Regions from separate parts of the Cupriavidus sp. genome, predicted to be linked through region 2. Evidence: predicted binding sites of a transcription regulator. Region 2 holds the regulator's gene; each other region holds the start of a gene.
What was found. The regulator LexA, encoded in region 2, represses DNA repair genes until DNA is damaged. The targets are predictions, from matches to a motif close to ACTGTATNNNNATACAGT.
Positions count from the first base shown of each region.

Region 1 (4,701 bases), on a different contig from region 2:
TGGCGGCCGCGATTACGTCCTGGACGGTCTTCCACGGGCTGTCCGCGTTGACCACCAGCACGTTCGGCAGCTTGCCGATCAGGGCTATCGGCTGGAAGTTCTTGACCGGGTCATACGGCATCTTCGGATACAGGCTCACATTGATGGCGTGAGAACTGATGGTGCCGCCCAGGATGGTGTAGCCATCGGCCGGGGCCTTGGCCACATAGTCGGAGCCGATATTGCCACCGGCACCCGCACGGTTTTCCACGACGACCGACTGGCCCAGGGTCTGGGACAGCCGCTGGCCGATCAGGCGGCCCAGCAGGTCGGTGGTACCGCCGGCGGCAAACGGCACCACGTAGGTGATGGGCTTGCTCGGGTAGTGGTCGGCGGTCTGCGCGCCAGCCGGGGATGCGACGGCCATGCATCCGGTACAAAGCACGGCCAGCAGCGGCCGCATCAGTCGATGGGGGAACAGCATTGTGTGTCTCCTGTTGCGCGAACGGTCGAGTACGGTCAAGTGCGGCTTTCCAGTACGGCCTTTCCATACAGTTATTGTTCTGCCTACCGGCTTCGCAATCACGAACCGTGGCAGACTTGGGCGTCTTGTGCTGCGCCTCGTCAGCAATCTACACGGCGAAGCCGTGTACGGACTTGCAGAAAACGCATAACAGAAATGCACGATAGACCGCGCAGCGATGCACGTCAAACGGAACAATCGCAGACATTCGCCTGACCATCGCCTGACCATTCCCTGAGACCGATAGACAGACCGTCCGGACCATCGCCATGACATCCAGCACTTCCACCTCGGCCCGCACTGGCGGCCGCGTACTTGTAGACCAGTTGCGCATCCACGGCACCGAGCGCATCTTCTGCGTGCCCGGCGAGAGTTTTCTCGATGTCCTGGACGCGCTGCATGACCAGCCCGCCATCGACCTGGTGGTCTGCAAGCACGAAGGTGCGGCGGCCAATATGGCGGAAGCGGACGGCAAGCTCACCGGGCGGCCTGGGATCTGCTTTGTGACACGCGGTCCCGGTGCCACGCATGCCAGCATCGGCGTGCATATCGCCCAGCAGGATTCCACGCCCATGATCCTGTTCGTGGGTCAGATTGCACGCGAACACAAGGGCAGGGAGGCGTTCCAGGAGGTGGACTACGCCGCGGTATTCGGTTCGATGACCAAGTGGGCCGCCGAAATCGACGACCCGGCGCGCATTCCGGAAATGGTGGCCCGTGCGTTCCAGGTGGCCACGTCCGGGCGTCCCGGGCCGGTGGTACTGGCATTGCCCGAGGACGTGCTCGACGGTCTGGTGGAATGTGCCGATGCGGTGGCGTACCGCGCGGTTGCCGCGGCCCCGCGTGCGGAAGATGCCAAGGCGCTGGCCACTGCGCTGGGCGCGGCAAAGCGCCCGCTAGTGATTGCCGGCGGCGCCAACTGGACCGACCAGACGGTGCGCGACTTTGCCGCGTTCGTCAAGGCATGGGATCTGCCGGTGGCTTGCGCGTTTCGCCGCCAGGACGTGATCGACAATCGCGATCCGCACTATGTGGGGCACCTGAGCCTTGGCGTCAGTCCGAAACTGGCCGAGCGCGTCAAGACCGCGGATCTGATCGTGGCATTCGGCACGCGCCTTGGCGATATCGCCACCGATGCCTATACGCTGCTGGAAGTTCCGACGCCGCAGCAGAAGCTCGTCCATATTCATGCCGACAGCTTTGAGCTGGGTCGCGTATACCAGCCCGCGCTGGCGATCCATGCCGGCGTGGAGCCAGGCGCCGCCATGCTGGCGTCATTGCCTGCCCCGGCCGCGCTGCCGTGGAAGGACTGGACCGGCGGCGCACGCGCCGACCACGAGGCGTTCGTGACCGTGCCCAAGCCGCATCCGGAATTGTCTGGTGTGGATATGTCCGCGGCAATGGCACACCTGAACCACGTGCTGCCCGAAGATTCCGTGCTGACCAACGGCGCAGGCAACTACACGGTCTGGCTGCACCGTTTCTATGCTTACAAGCGGCCGCGTACGGAACTGGCGCCGACCTGTGGCGCCATGGGCTATGGCCTGCCGGCGGCGGTTGCCGCAAAGCTGCGTCATCCTGAAAAGACCGTGGTCTGCCTGGCTGGCGATGGCTGCTTCCTGATGTATCCGCAGGAAATTGCCACGGCCGCCGCGCATGGTGCCAACCTGATCGTGATCCTGGTGAACAACCGCATGTACGGCACGATCCGGATGCACCAGGAGCGCCGCTATCCGGGACGCCAGAGCGGCACGACCATCGTCAATCCGGACTTTGTTGAGATGGCGAGGTCGTGCGGCGCATGGGCTGAACGCGTGGAGAAGACTGAGGACTTTGCGGCGGCCTTCGAACGTGCGCAAAAGGCCGGTAAGCCTGCCGTGCTGGAACTGCTGACCGATCCGTTGCAGATCACGCCGGCCATGCGCGTGACCGACCTGCCGGCGTGATTTATCCCGAATTATTGGATTTCAATAATTCGGACTAATTTGCGCGAAAGGCGGCGGGCTCCCTTCCGGCTCAGGCTAGATAAGGGAGCCTTGCTGCGCTTCCTGCCCGGTCAGCCGCGCTGCGGCAGGCGGGACGGCAAGGATCTGGCGGATCTGGGCCAGGTAGCGTTCCCCCACGGCGCGGTGCGTCTTGCGCGCTTCCTCGGCAAAGCTGCGCCGCGACGGCGCACGGATGTTGAGCATGCGGCAAATGGTTGAAAGGTAAGGCTTTTTGCCGTCCGCAGCGACCCTGCGCGCGGCCGACTGCAGCGCCGCATCGCCAATGCGCCCGCGCAGCCAGACCAGTACTTGACGGTCGTATTCGTTTTGCACCCGGATCAGATGTTCCATCAGAAGGCTCCGATACTGTTCATTCATACAGTACCTGTAAATATATACAGTGAATCGGAAATTTCAAGGACGAGCAAGGGGCGGCGGTGCCACAATGGCAACCCGACCGATGGACCTCGCCATGGCAGCACCCGCACCCGATCCGACCACCTTTTTCGACACGCTCCGCCCACGGCTACAGGGCATTGCATACCGGATGCTTGGCTCGGTGGCCGAAGCCGAAGACGTGGTGCAGGACGCCTGGCTGCGCTGGCATGGAACGGACCGCGACGCGATCGATAATGCCGAGGCGTGGCTGGTGTCAGTGACGACACGCCTTGCGATCGACCACTTGCGCGCGGCCAAGCTGCAGCGTGAGCACTATGCCGGGATCTGGTTGCCCGAGCCTTTGCTGTCCGATCATCCCGATACGCCCGAGGCCATCAGGGAGCGTGCCGACGATATCTCGGTGGCCTTCCTGTTCTTGCTCGAGCGGCTGACGCCTGAGGCGCGCGCGGCCTTCCTGTTGCGCGAAGTGTTCGATGCCGACTATGCCGAGGTGGCCGACGTGATCGGCAAGAGCGAAGCGGCCTGCCGCCAGCTCGTCAGCAGGGCCAAGGCACAACTGCGCGACGAGCGTCCGCGCCAGGTCGTACCCAGGGACGTGCACCAGAACCTGATGCGCAGTTTTGCGCTGGCACTGGAGCAGGGCAGCTTCGATGCCATCCGCGGCATGCTGTCCGATGAGGCGGTCCTGATTGGCGATGGCGGTGGCAAGGTGTCCAGCTTCCCCAAGCCGCTGGTCGGCGGCGGACGCATTGCGCAGGTTTACTTCGCGGCCCAGCGCCGTGGTCAGGACGTGCGCGTGCAGATGGTCATGCTCAACGGGCAGTGGGCGCTGCTGCGTTACGTCGATGGGCAGCTCGAATCGGCGCAGACGTTCGAAACCGACGGCGAACGTATCGTCAGCATCCACGCGCAGCGCAATCCGGACAAGTTGCAACGCATCCTGGCGTCCATTACCCATTCGTGAGCATGCGTCTACCAAGCCTGATCGCACTCCAGATGCTGGAATGCGCTGCCCGCCTGGGCAGCTTTACGCGTGCCGCGGCTGAACTCAATGTCACGGAAAGCGCGGTCTCGCGCCAGATCCAGGCATTGGAGGAACGGCTTGGCGTGCGCTTTTTCGAACGCATCAAGAAGCGCGTGGTACTGACTTCCGACGGCGACCGCTATGTTCGCGAGATCCGTGCCGAACTCAAGGCCATCGAGCGCGCCACCAAGGACCTGGCCTCGCGCGCCGGTGGCATGGAGGTGATCGAACTGGCCGTGGTGCCCACGTTCGCCACGCAGTGGCTGATTCCGCGACTGGGCAGTTTTCGCGAGGAATATCCGCGCATCGTCATCAATATCCATGCACGCCCCGAGCCATTCCATTTTGCGGACTCGTTGTTCGATGCCGCAATCTACTTTGGCGAGCAGCCGTGGGACGGGCATCCTTCGGCAAGGTTGATCGACGAAGGGCCATCGATCCCGGTATGCAGTCCGCAATTGCTGAAATCGCTGAACAGCACGCGATTGCGCAAGCGTGAAGACCTGCTGCGGCAGCCATTGCTGCATCTGGCCAGCCGGCCCGACGCCTGGCCAGACTGGTTCAGTGCCGACGACGAGGAGATTCGGCGCAGGGCACGACTCGGGCCCCGCTACGACCTGTTCACGATGGTCACGCGCGCGGCCATCTGCGGGCTTGGCATCGCGGTATTGCCGGAGATGATGGTTCGTTCTGAAATGGAATCTGGTCAACTGCAGGCGCTGGCGCTTCCCGCTGCCCCGGAAGCCACGCGTAGCGGCGCTTATTTCCTGACGTGTCGGCAGGAGAAGCCG
Region 1 is NZ_DBHKYV010000018.1:95,307-100,007, forward strand. Features, by position in the region: gene ACO550_RS21280 (tripartite tricarboxylate transporter substrate-binding protein) at 1-463, opposite strand, end outside; gene ACO550_RS21285 (thiamine pyrophosphate-dependent enzyme) at 772-2,448, shown strand; gene ACO550_RS21290 (CppA family protein) at 2,524-2,838, opposite strand; gene ACO550_RS21295 (RNA polymerase sigma-70 factor) at 2,960-3,850, shown strand; gene ACO550_RS21300 (LysR substrate-binding domain-containing protein) at 3,853-4,701, shown strand, end outside.
Region 1: a site for LexA is predicted at 2,853-2,870, ahead of ACO550_RS21290 (CppA family protein). Genes of this name have one in related genera too.

Region 2 (4,701 bases):
GTCGGTGTACGGCACCAGCGCCAGGAAGCGGGCGCGCTTGATAGCCGTGTCGAGCTGACGCTGATAGTGCGCCTTGGTACCGGTCAGACGAGCCGGCGTGATCTTGCCGTTGTCGCCGATGAAGTCCTTCAGCGTGTCCAGATCCTTGTAGTCGATCTGTTCGACGCCAGCCACGGTGAAGCGGCAGAAGCGCTTGCGCTTGAACAGAGGGTTCTGTTGCTGGAAGCGCTTCTTGTTCTTGTTGTCACGTTTGACGAATGCCATGATTCAATCCTTTTCGAATGCTTTACATCGAGTGATGTGAAAGACCAGTGTCTTGCTGTTGCGGTGCTTGCGCGCCAGGAATCCTTCGCAATCAAGCAACGTGCCGAGCGGCAACCGCTCGAGTCGCTGGCCGATGGCGCCAATGGCCATGGCCACGACCGCAAACTCCACCTGCCGGGGCGTTTCCGCCTCCAGGACCTCGCCGGCATGCTGCAGGATGCAGTTGACGACGGGTACTCCGGCCGGTGTGTAGCGCAGCGTGTCTCGTTCGGCGAGGGTGGCGGTCAGCCGAAGCTGGTTCACCGCGACACAGCAGTCCGCACTTAGGCGGCCTGGCCTTCCGTGGTCGTTTGCGCGGCCTTGCGGGCTTCTTCGCGCTGCACTTCCTTCATCATCGGCGAAGGAGCAGTCTCGGCCTTCTTGGTCTGGACGATCAGGTGGCGCAGGACGGCGTCGTTGAACTTGAACGCGTGTTCCAGTTCAGCCAGCGTTTCCTTGCCGCATTCGATGTTCAGGCAAACGTAGTGAGCCTTGGCCAGCTTCTGGATCATGTAGGCCATCTGACGGCGGCCCCAGTCTTCCACGCGATGGATCTGACCGTTCTGCGAGATCACGAGCTGCTTGTAGCGCTCGATCATCGCCGGCACTTGTTCGCTTTGGTCCGGATGGACGATAAATACGATTTCGTAATGACGCATTGACGCTCCTTTTGGATGAGCCACCCGGGCGTCAAGTCCGGTGCGGCAAGGTTGAATAGCCCGCGAGTATAGCCCGTAACCAGGCGACCCGCAAGCAGGCCGACCGTAGCCTACGATCGGGCGTAAAGATCCTGCAGGCGCCCGGAATCGGCGCCAAGACCCGGGTCGGACGCCAGGGCCAGCAACAGCAACACGCGCGCCTTGTACGGGTTCAGGTCGGCGGCCGAGGCGAACAAGCCGGCGGTGGGCGCCGGCTTGGCTGCCAATGCCACGTGACCGGCACCGGTGCGCGAGCTGCGTACCACCGCCACGCCACGCGCCGCGGCATCGGCCAGCGCGCCCGCCAGGGTTTCATGCACCGAGCCATTGCCTGCCGCTGCCACCACCAGGCCCTTCACGCCGGCCGACACCAGTGCATCGACAGCCACCCGCCCTGGTTGGGCATAGCTGGCCACGATCTCCACCATCGGCCAGCTTGCGGGCACCGGCAGGTACGATCTGTCCGCACCCGCCGCCAGCGGCGCCCGCGCAAACCGGATATAGGTGTCCTGCACGAATCCGAGCGGACCGGCAACCGGCGAGACAAAAGCATCGACCGCCGAAGTATGTGACTTGGTGACATCGCGCGCGGCGTGGATCTGCTGGTTCAACACCACCAGCACGCCCTTGCCGCGCGCCGCCGGATTGGCCGCTACGCGCACCGCATCGAGCAGGTTCAGCGGGCCATCGGCGGACAGCGAAGTCGAGGGGCGCATCGCGGCGGTAATTACCACTGGCACCGGCGTAGCCTGCGTCAGATGCAGGAACATCGCCGTTTCCTCAAGCGTGTCGGTCCCATGCGTGATCACGATACCGGCCACATCGGGCTGCGCCGACCAGTGCGCCACGCGCGCGGCCAACTGCTGCCAGAGACTGAACATCATGTCCTTGCTGTCGACCTGCGCAACCTGCTCCGCCTCGATGCGCGCAACATCGGCCAGGACGGGCACGGCCTGCACCAGTTGCGATACCGGCACGGTGGCGGCCTGGTAATGGGCACTGCTGGCAGGACTTCCGGACGATCCGGCAATGGTGCCGCCCGTGGCGAGCACAACGATTCGAGGCAAGGAAGCGGTCATGTCAGCGCTGATCAGTCGATGGATCCGGGCGCCGATTGTAACTGCCGCGCCGCGCCGCTCGCAGCCATGGCAAACCCGTGGACCGCAATCCGGTGCGCCATCCAGTGCACCAGCACGCCAGGCCCGCATGTTGAGCCCACAGCGCAAATTGTGCTTGCACTTCACTCGATACTGTATAAAATCACAGCATACTGTTTAAACATACAGTGCTTCGGCACTGAGACCGGCGAACCATGGCGACCCTGACACCCCGGCAGCAGCAGATCTTCGATCTGATCCGCAATGCGATCCGAAATACCGGCTTTCCGCCGACCCGCGCAGAGATCGCTGCCGAATTCGGCTTCTCCTCGCCCAATTCCGCCGAAGAACATCTGCGTGCGCTGGCTCGCAAGGGCGTGATCGAACTGACGCCAGGCGCATCGCGCGGCATCCGGCTGAAGGTTTCGCGCAGCGACTCGGAGCGCGAAGACCAATTCTCGCTGCCGATGGCTGGCGTGCTGCAATTGACGTTGCCGCTGGTCGGCCGCGTCGCAGCTGGTAGCCCGATCCTTGCCGCGGAACATATCGATCGCCAATACCACGTGGATGCCTCGGTCTTCGACGAGCGCCCCGACTACCTGTTGCGCGTACGCGGCCTGAGCATGCGTGACGCGGGCATTCTCGACGGCGACCTGCTGGCCGTGAAGAAGGCCAGCGAGGCCGCTAACGGCAAGATCGTCGTGGCCCGCCTCGGCGAGGATGTCACCGTGAAGCGCCTGAAGAAACGCGGCGACACGATTGAACTGATCGCCGAAAACCCCGATTTCCAGAACATCGTGCTGCAATCCGGTCGCGATGAGTTTTCGCTCGAAGGTATCGCTGTAGGCCTGATCCGATCATCAGGTTTTTAAACCGGGGGAAGAGACTCCACGCGGAGTCGCGAGAAGTCGCACAAAGTCTCTGACCTCTAGTCCCCGCGACCCGGCAGCACGGCCGTCTGCCCTGGTCACCCGCTTTGCTTTGCCCATGCCGCCCCGTCCTCCCTGGACGGCGGGCGCGGACTTCTGCTGAACGCAAATTACGAGGTGCTGCCATGCTGCCATCCAACTCCATCGCCCCCCGCCGCCCGGTCAAGCCGGTACCGTTCCGACAAATCAAGGGCGTTCGCGTCTACCAGGGTGCCCAGCGCCGCACGATGGTCGGCAACATGGCCGCAATCTGCCGCATGCTGGAACTCGACGAACCGACCTCGAAACTGCACGCCTGAACTCGAGCTCGACGCGTTTTCCCAACCCTCTATCAGCATTGCGGGCCGCGCTTAACGGCAGCAAGTCGCTAACCCTTGAGCGATTGTAAAAAGTGGAGTCGCATGCTCACAACGTGTAATTAAGAGCACGTTTAAATCTGTTGAAAGACTGATTAAACTCACTAGCGCGCAATGAAACACTGGCGCATTGGCGTCATGCGCAGACCCGGACCTTGACGGCCCCGCCGAGGTCCGGTTTTTTTTGCCCTGCGCCAAACGCAACTTGCGATGTCAGTCGGCCAGCGGAAATCCAAACCAGTCCGCAGCCAGGTCGGCTTCGAACGGCACCATCCACGCGACACCGTTAGCTGCCTGGTATTTCTGGAACTGACCACCAACCAGGCGCTCCACCGCAATCGACTTGCGCCCCTCGCCACCCCTCTCGACCTCGATCACAAACTCGAAGTCGTCGGGAACAAACCCATGCTTGCCGCAAGCGGTTGCCACCTCGTCCTGCTCCTGCCGTGAAAGATCATGGAACCGCAGCGTCATGACTCACCCCCACCGAAGCGCTCAATGGCAATGAGTACAGCATAGTCATTCGGCAAGGATCGCCGTCGGCGACTGAGGCGCGGACCCGTACCTTGAGAAGTCAGACGTTGGTGGAGGAGATAAACGGTGAGTGCGGAAAGCAAAAAAGCCGCTTGGATAAGCGGCTTTTCTGGGAATACTTTGGGGTGGCTGACGGGACTCGAACCCGCGACAACAGGAATCACAATCCTGGACTCTACCAACTGAGCTACAGCCACCGTAGTGATGTTTCGCCAACCGATGCGTCGATCAGCGAAGAACAAGACTATACAAGGATTCCTGATGGATGGCTAGTATCCCGCACAAAAAAATTCAAGGAAGCCTGACAGACTTCATCGGCTTCCAACCCACTTCGCTTCCAGCAGCACAGCATTCTTGATTGCATCAATCGTATCGGCCTCGCTTGGAAACAGGCCAAGCAAGCGTTTCGATTTGCCATTGAGTACATCGCGTTGCAGCGCCTTGCCTGCTTCGACCGACGTACCCGCGTGCCAGCAATAGCGCGCGGTCCATTTGCCGTCCTGCAATTGCTCCGCAACCCAGATCACCCGGTAGTCTTCGAAGACTTCACCGAATGGTTGTTCCGTTTCCATTTCAGTTCCTCAGGGCTTGCTTCCGATCGCTGGCGGCGGCACCAATCACTGCAGTGCCGCGCCAGGGCTTGGCCAACCCACCTGCTTTTATTCCCCACTGAAATCGCGCCGATTCACCATCCATGCGCGACTCACGTTCCACACGTCGTCGGTTGCGACGTTGGGCGAATCCTAGCATGCCCCCTACCCCTCCCCGCGTCGCAAGCAATCGG
Region 2 is NZ_DBHKYV010000030.1:92,785-97,485, reverse strand. Features, by position in the region: gene rpsR (30S ribosomal protein S18) at 1-264, opposite strand, end outside; gene priB (primosomal replication protein N) at 268-567, opposite strand; gene rpsF (30S ribosomal protein S6) at 588-962, opposite strand; gene ACO550_RS28140 (asparaginase) at 1,073-2,080, opposite strand; gene lexA (transcriptional repressor LexA) at 2,314-2,970, shown strand; gene ACO550_RS28130 (hypothetical protein) at 3,153-3,326, shown strand; gene ACO550_RS28125 (hypothetical protein) at 3,597-3,857, opposite strand; tRNA gene ACO550_RS28120 (tRNA-His) at 4,039-4,114, opposite strand; gene ACO550_RS28115 (hypothetical protein) at 4,229-4,489, opposite strand.

Region 3 (4,701 bases), on a different contig from region 2:
ACGCTGCTGACGTTGGTCATGGTGCCAACGCTGTACCGCTGGTTCGACGACCGCAAGCCTGAAGCGCGCGATATGTCGGTGTAAGGACACAGCCGCAGTACAATGGCAACCGGCCGGCATGCAGTACGCATGCCGGCCGTTCTTTTTGGAGTCAATACACCGTGACAACGCGTACGCGCAGCAAGCTGGCAATGTCGATCGCATTTGTGACTTCCGTGGCGTTGCCGATGATCGCGTCGGCAGCAGCTTCCGCCCCGGGCCCGGATGCGTCGGTCAACGTTGAACTCGGCCAGCGCGGTGGCAAGCCCGAAGCGCCCGAGGCGCCGTTTGCCTGCATGGAGGCGGTCAAGGCCAGGATGCCTAATCCGGGCCAGTTCCGCTGGTTGCAAAGCACCACGCGCCGCGTGGCCGAGGACGTCTACAGCGTGGTGGGCAGTATCGAGTTCGTCAGCCAGGCTGGCGAGGCGCGCAAGGGCGAGGCCCAATGCGACGTGATGCGCGCGCCGGGCAACCAGTTCATCGTTCCCAAAGTCAGGCTGCCTCAGTAACTGTTGCAGTGAAGCGGGGACGGTGTAGCGGGCGTGGCCGCCCGCTGTCGCTGCAACATTAAATTCCTGTCATCTTGCGAGTTAAATGTGGACATCGGCCAGATCGTTTCCTAACCTTTTGTGTACGCTGTACACAACCGGGTATGGCGGTCTGTTGCAACCCGAATGGAGACTATTCGCATGAAGATCGAACCTACCAGCGAACATCGCTGGCTGCACAAACTGGTTGGCAAATGGGTGGCGGAAGGCGAGGCCCAGATGGGGCCTGATGCTGCACCCGAGAAGTGGAAGATTCCCGAGCAATTCAGCCTGGTTGGCGATGTCTGGGTGCAAAGCCGCTCCGAGGGGGAGTTTCCCGGATGCGGTCAGTCCACCACGGTCATGACGCTTGGCTACGATCCCGCCCGCAAGCATTTCGTCGGGACCTTCATCGGCTCGATGATGACGCATATGTGGATCTACGAAGGCGATCTCGAAGCCGATGGCCGCACGCTCACGCTGCGCGCGGATGGCCCGGCCTTCACGCCCGATGGCAATGTCGTGGCCGGCAAGATGGCCAGGTACCGCGATGTCATTGCGTTCCAGGATGACGACAACCGCACGCTGACGTCCTTCATGCAGGCCGATAACGGCGAATGGACGCAGATCATGCAGGCGCGGTATCGCCGCGAGAAATAGCAGTCCGCGGATTGGTTTGACTACCCGTTATATACGGGACTATATTGCGATGCGATACCCGCCACCGGCGCGGGTCCGCCTTCGCCTGTTGTCCCAAGATGAACCGTTCGCTGCTGATGCTGGATGCTTTTGCCGCCCACCCCGGAGACCCTGTTACCCGGGCTCTGGCCGGCGTGCTGGAAACCGCCTGCGCGGGACGCCTGCCGCGTTTCGCGCAGTGGTTGGGGTTGCCGCCGGCGGAATTCCGCCGCATGCTCGACCACCATTTTCCGGGTGCCGCGGCGGCCGGATGGGAGCCCGATGTACCACCTCAGGATCCTGAAGCCTTGCCGTGTGAGTTTCCGGATCTGGTGGAAATGCTTGAAGACGGTCATACGCCGGGCCAGTACGGCCCCGACGTGCACTGGGCCGCGCATGCACTGGCGTCGGGGTGTTTCGGTCATACGCATTTATGGCAGGACATGGGGCTGTCGGGACGCGACGATGTGTCCACCTTGCTCCAGCAGGTGTTCGCGCCGGTGTTCGCGGCCAATACCACTGACATGAAATGGAAGAAGTTCTTCTATCACCGCGTCTGCGAGCGGTTGGACATCCATCCTTGTCCGGAGCCGTCGTGCGAGGGATGTGATCACTTTGCGTCGTGCCACGGCGCCGAATCGGTCGTGGCATTGCCGCAGGGGATGCTGCTGCGGTCTTCCTGAGCCGTCAGCAGTGTCAGGCGCGATCCAGTTCGCTGCTTTGCCACCAGGCTTCCAGCAGCGGCTGGAAGCGGTCGTCGGGGGCGGGCGGGACGCGTGAGCTCTTGCGGGCCGCCGGCAGTTGCCGTCCGGTCAGCTGGTAGAAGACGGCCGCCGGCGGGGTGCCCGGACCGTACGGTACATGATCGATCACGCTCATCTGCCGCGCGGCTTTCAGGGCACGCGTGGTTTCCTCGGCGGACAGGCCGCACGCGTCGGCCAGCGCGTCACGGCGCACCGGGCCGTGGCGTAGTAACCCCTCGATCAGCAGATGCACGCATTCGCGCGTATTCCGTTTCATGCTGCGCATTGTTCCGCACTGCCTGACACTTCACAATGTCACTTGACAGTTGTTTGCAATCTGTCGCTCCAATCCGTGGCAGGCGCGCAAATTTCCAATGAAAAGCGCCGATTGAATATCTTCTGCGGATTGCCTCTTGCGCCGGCATCGATACTGTATAAACATACAGTATTCGACAAAATCCTATGCGCTTCGCCTGCGGCGTGGCTCCATCACCATCATGACCGCGTCATCGCATGTCCAGCCGCCGCTTCTGGCGCAGGCACATGTGCCCCCATCCTCCACGTCCCGTGAATCGGTACGTGAACTCGAGCAGCGCTATCCCGGCCTCTGGCGCGCGGGTCAGCTTGGCCATGCCGGCCGGCTGCCGGTCTGCCCGACCGGTTATGACGCGTTGACGGCCGAACTGCCGGGAGGGGGCTGGCCGGCGGGCGCGGTGACGGAATTGCTGCTGACGCAGGACGGCGCGGGCGAACTGCGGCTGCTGATGCCGGCGTTGCGCATGCTGGCAGCCGGTGGCCGGCGCATCGGGCTGGTCAATCCGCCGTACCTGCCCAATGCCGGCAGCCTGGGCGACGCACGCCTGCCCGCGCGCCAGCTTTACTGGGTGCGTCCTTCAGCGGCGGCAACGCTGGCGTCGCAGCGCACGGACATGCTCTGGGCGGCAGAGCAGATGCTGCGCAGCCAGGCGTTCGGGGCGGTGCTGGTCTGGTTGGCCGGCGCACGGCCAGAGGCCTTGCGGCGCCTGCAGGTGCTGGCACAGGCCGGCGATACCGTGGTGTGGGTGCTGCGCCCGATCCGTGTACTGCACGAATCGTCGCCGGCAGTGCTGCGGCTTGCGTTGTCGCCGTTGCCGGGCAATCTCATGTCGATCGTTTTTCACAAGCGGCGCGGCCCGGTCCGCGATACGCCGCTGCTGTTGCCGCTCGAAGGCATGGCCCATGTGCCGCGGCGTACGGGCGTGCCAGCGGTACTTACACCTGCCGTGCCGGCGGGTTCCGATCATGTTGCCGATGACGTACTGGATCGCGGTGCACCTGCCGCGCCTGTCGCTGGACGCGCTGCAACCGAGCTGGCCTGAGCCCGCCGGTGCCTCCGCCACCCCCGACGCCGGTACGCTGCAACAGTTGCCGGTGGCGGTGGTGGAACACGAGCGCGTGGTGCTGGCCAATGGCCCGGCCATGGCGCTGGGCGTGTGCTACGGCATGCGGCGTGGCGGCGTGCAGGCGCTATCGGCGGATGTGGTGCAGCTCGACCGCGATCCGGCTGCCGAGGTGGCGCTGGTAACTGCGGTGGCGCTGACGCTGCTCCATTTCACGCCGGCCGTCACCATCGATCCCGAAGCCGAGGCGGCCACGGTGATGCTGGACGTCACGGCCAGCCTGCGCCTGTTTGGCGGGCATCGCGCGTTATGCAAGGCGATCCGCGCGCGCGTGCGGCAACTGGGCACGTTCGCGCAGGTCGGCAGCGGCACCACGGCACAGGGGGCGGCATGGCTGGCACGCCAGCCGTTGCGCAAGACTTCGCGCGGCATTGTCAGGCCAGCCCGCCGCGCGGTGCAGGCGGCGCGCATGACTCGCCTGCTGGATCAACTGCCCGTGGAATGCCTGCATGCGCTGGCCGATCCCGAATGGCTGGAAGGCGTTGGCTGCCGCACGCTGGGGCAGGTGCGCCAGCTGCCGCGCGCGGGTTTGTCGCGCCGCATTGGCACCGGGTTGCTGGCGCGGCTCGACCAGGCCTATGGCAATGCACCCACGGGTTTTTCGTGGTTCGAGGCGCCGCCGACGTTCGCGCAGCGCATGGAATTGCCAGGGCGCATCGAATCGGCGGAAGGAGTGCTGGCTGGCGCGCAGCGGCTGCTGCTGGCTCTGTCGGGCTGGCTTGCCGCGCAGCAGGCCGGTGTCACGCGTTGTGTACTGGTGCTGGAACATGAGCGCTACCGGCTGGGCGAGGATACCGACAGCACATCGGTGCCGCTGGGCCTGGCACAGCCGACCCGCGACCCGGTGCACCTGTCGAGACTGCTGCGCGAGAAGCTCGACAAGGTGCGTTTTCATGCGCCAGTAGGGGGGCTGGGGCTGCGCGTGGAAGCGATGGAAACCTGCATGCCGCAAAGCGACTCGCTGTTTCCGGACCCCGCCGCGGAACCGGCCGAACTGGGTCGGCTGATCGATACGCTGGTGGCCCGGCTGGGTCGCGATAATGTCCTGCAACCGCATCCGCTGCCCGACCACCGCCCCGAGCGCGCGAACCGGTGGTGTCCGGTCGATACAGTGCCGGCGCGTGGCATGGCAACGGGCGCGGCGCCGCCGGAGCGCCCGTTATGGCTGCTGGACGCGCCGCAGTCATTGCGCGTGGAGAAGCATCGTCCCGTGTACCACGGCCCACTGGTGATGCTGACACGCCCCGAGCGTATCGAAGCCGGCTGGTGGGACGG
Region 3 is NZ_DBHKYV010000007.1:92,579-97,279, reverse strand. Features, by position in the region: gene ACO550_RS12580 (CusA/CzcA family heavy metal efflux RND transporter) at 1-84, shown strand, start outside; gene ACO550_RS12575 (DUF2880 domain-containing protein) at 162-548, shown strand; gene ACO550_RS12570 (DUF1579 family protein) at 729-1,226, shown strand; gene ACO550_RS12565 (nitrogen fixation protein NifQ) at 1,325-1,927, shown strand; gene ACO550_RS12560 (hypothetical protein) at 1,941-2,264, opposite strand; gene imuA (translesion DNA synthesis-associated protein ImuA) at 2,485-3,345, shown strand; gene ACO550_RS12550 (DNA polymerase Y family protein) at 3,278-4,701, shown strand, end outside.
Region 3: a site for LexA is predicted at 2,417-2,434, ahead of imuA (translesion DNA synthesis-associated protein ImuA). Genes of this name have one in related genera too.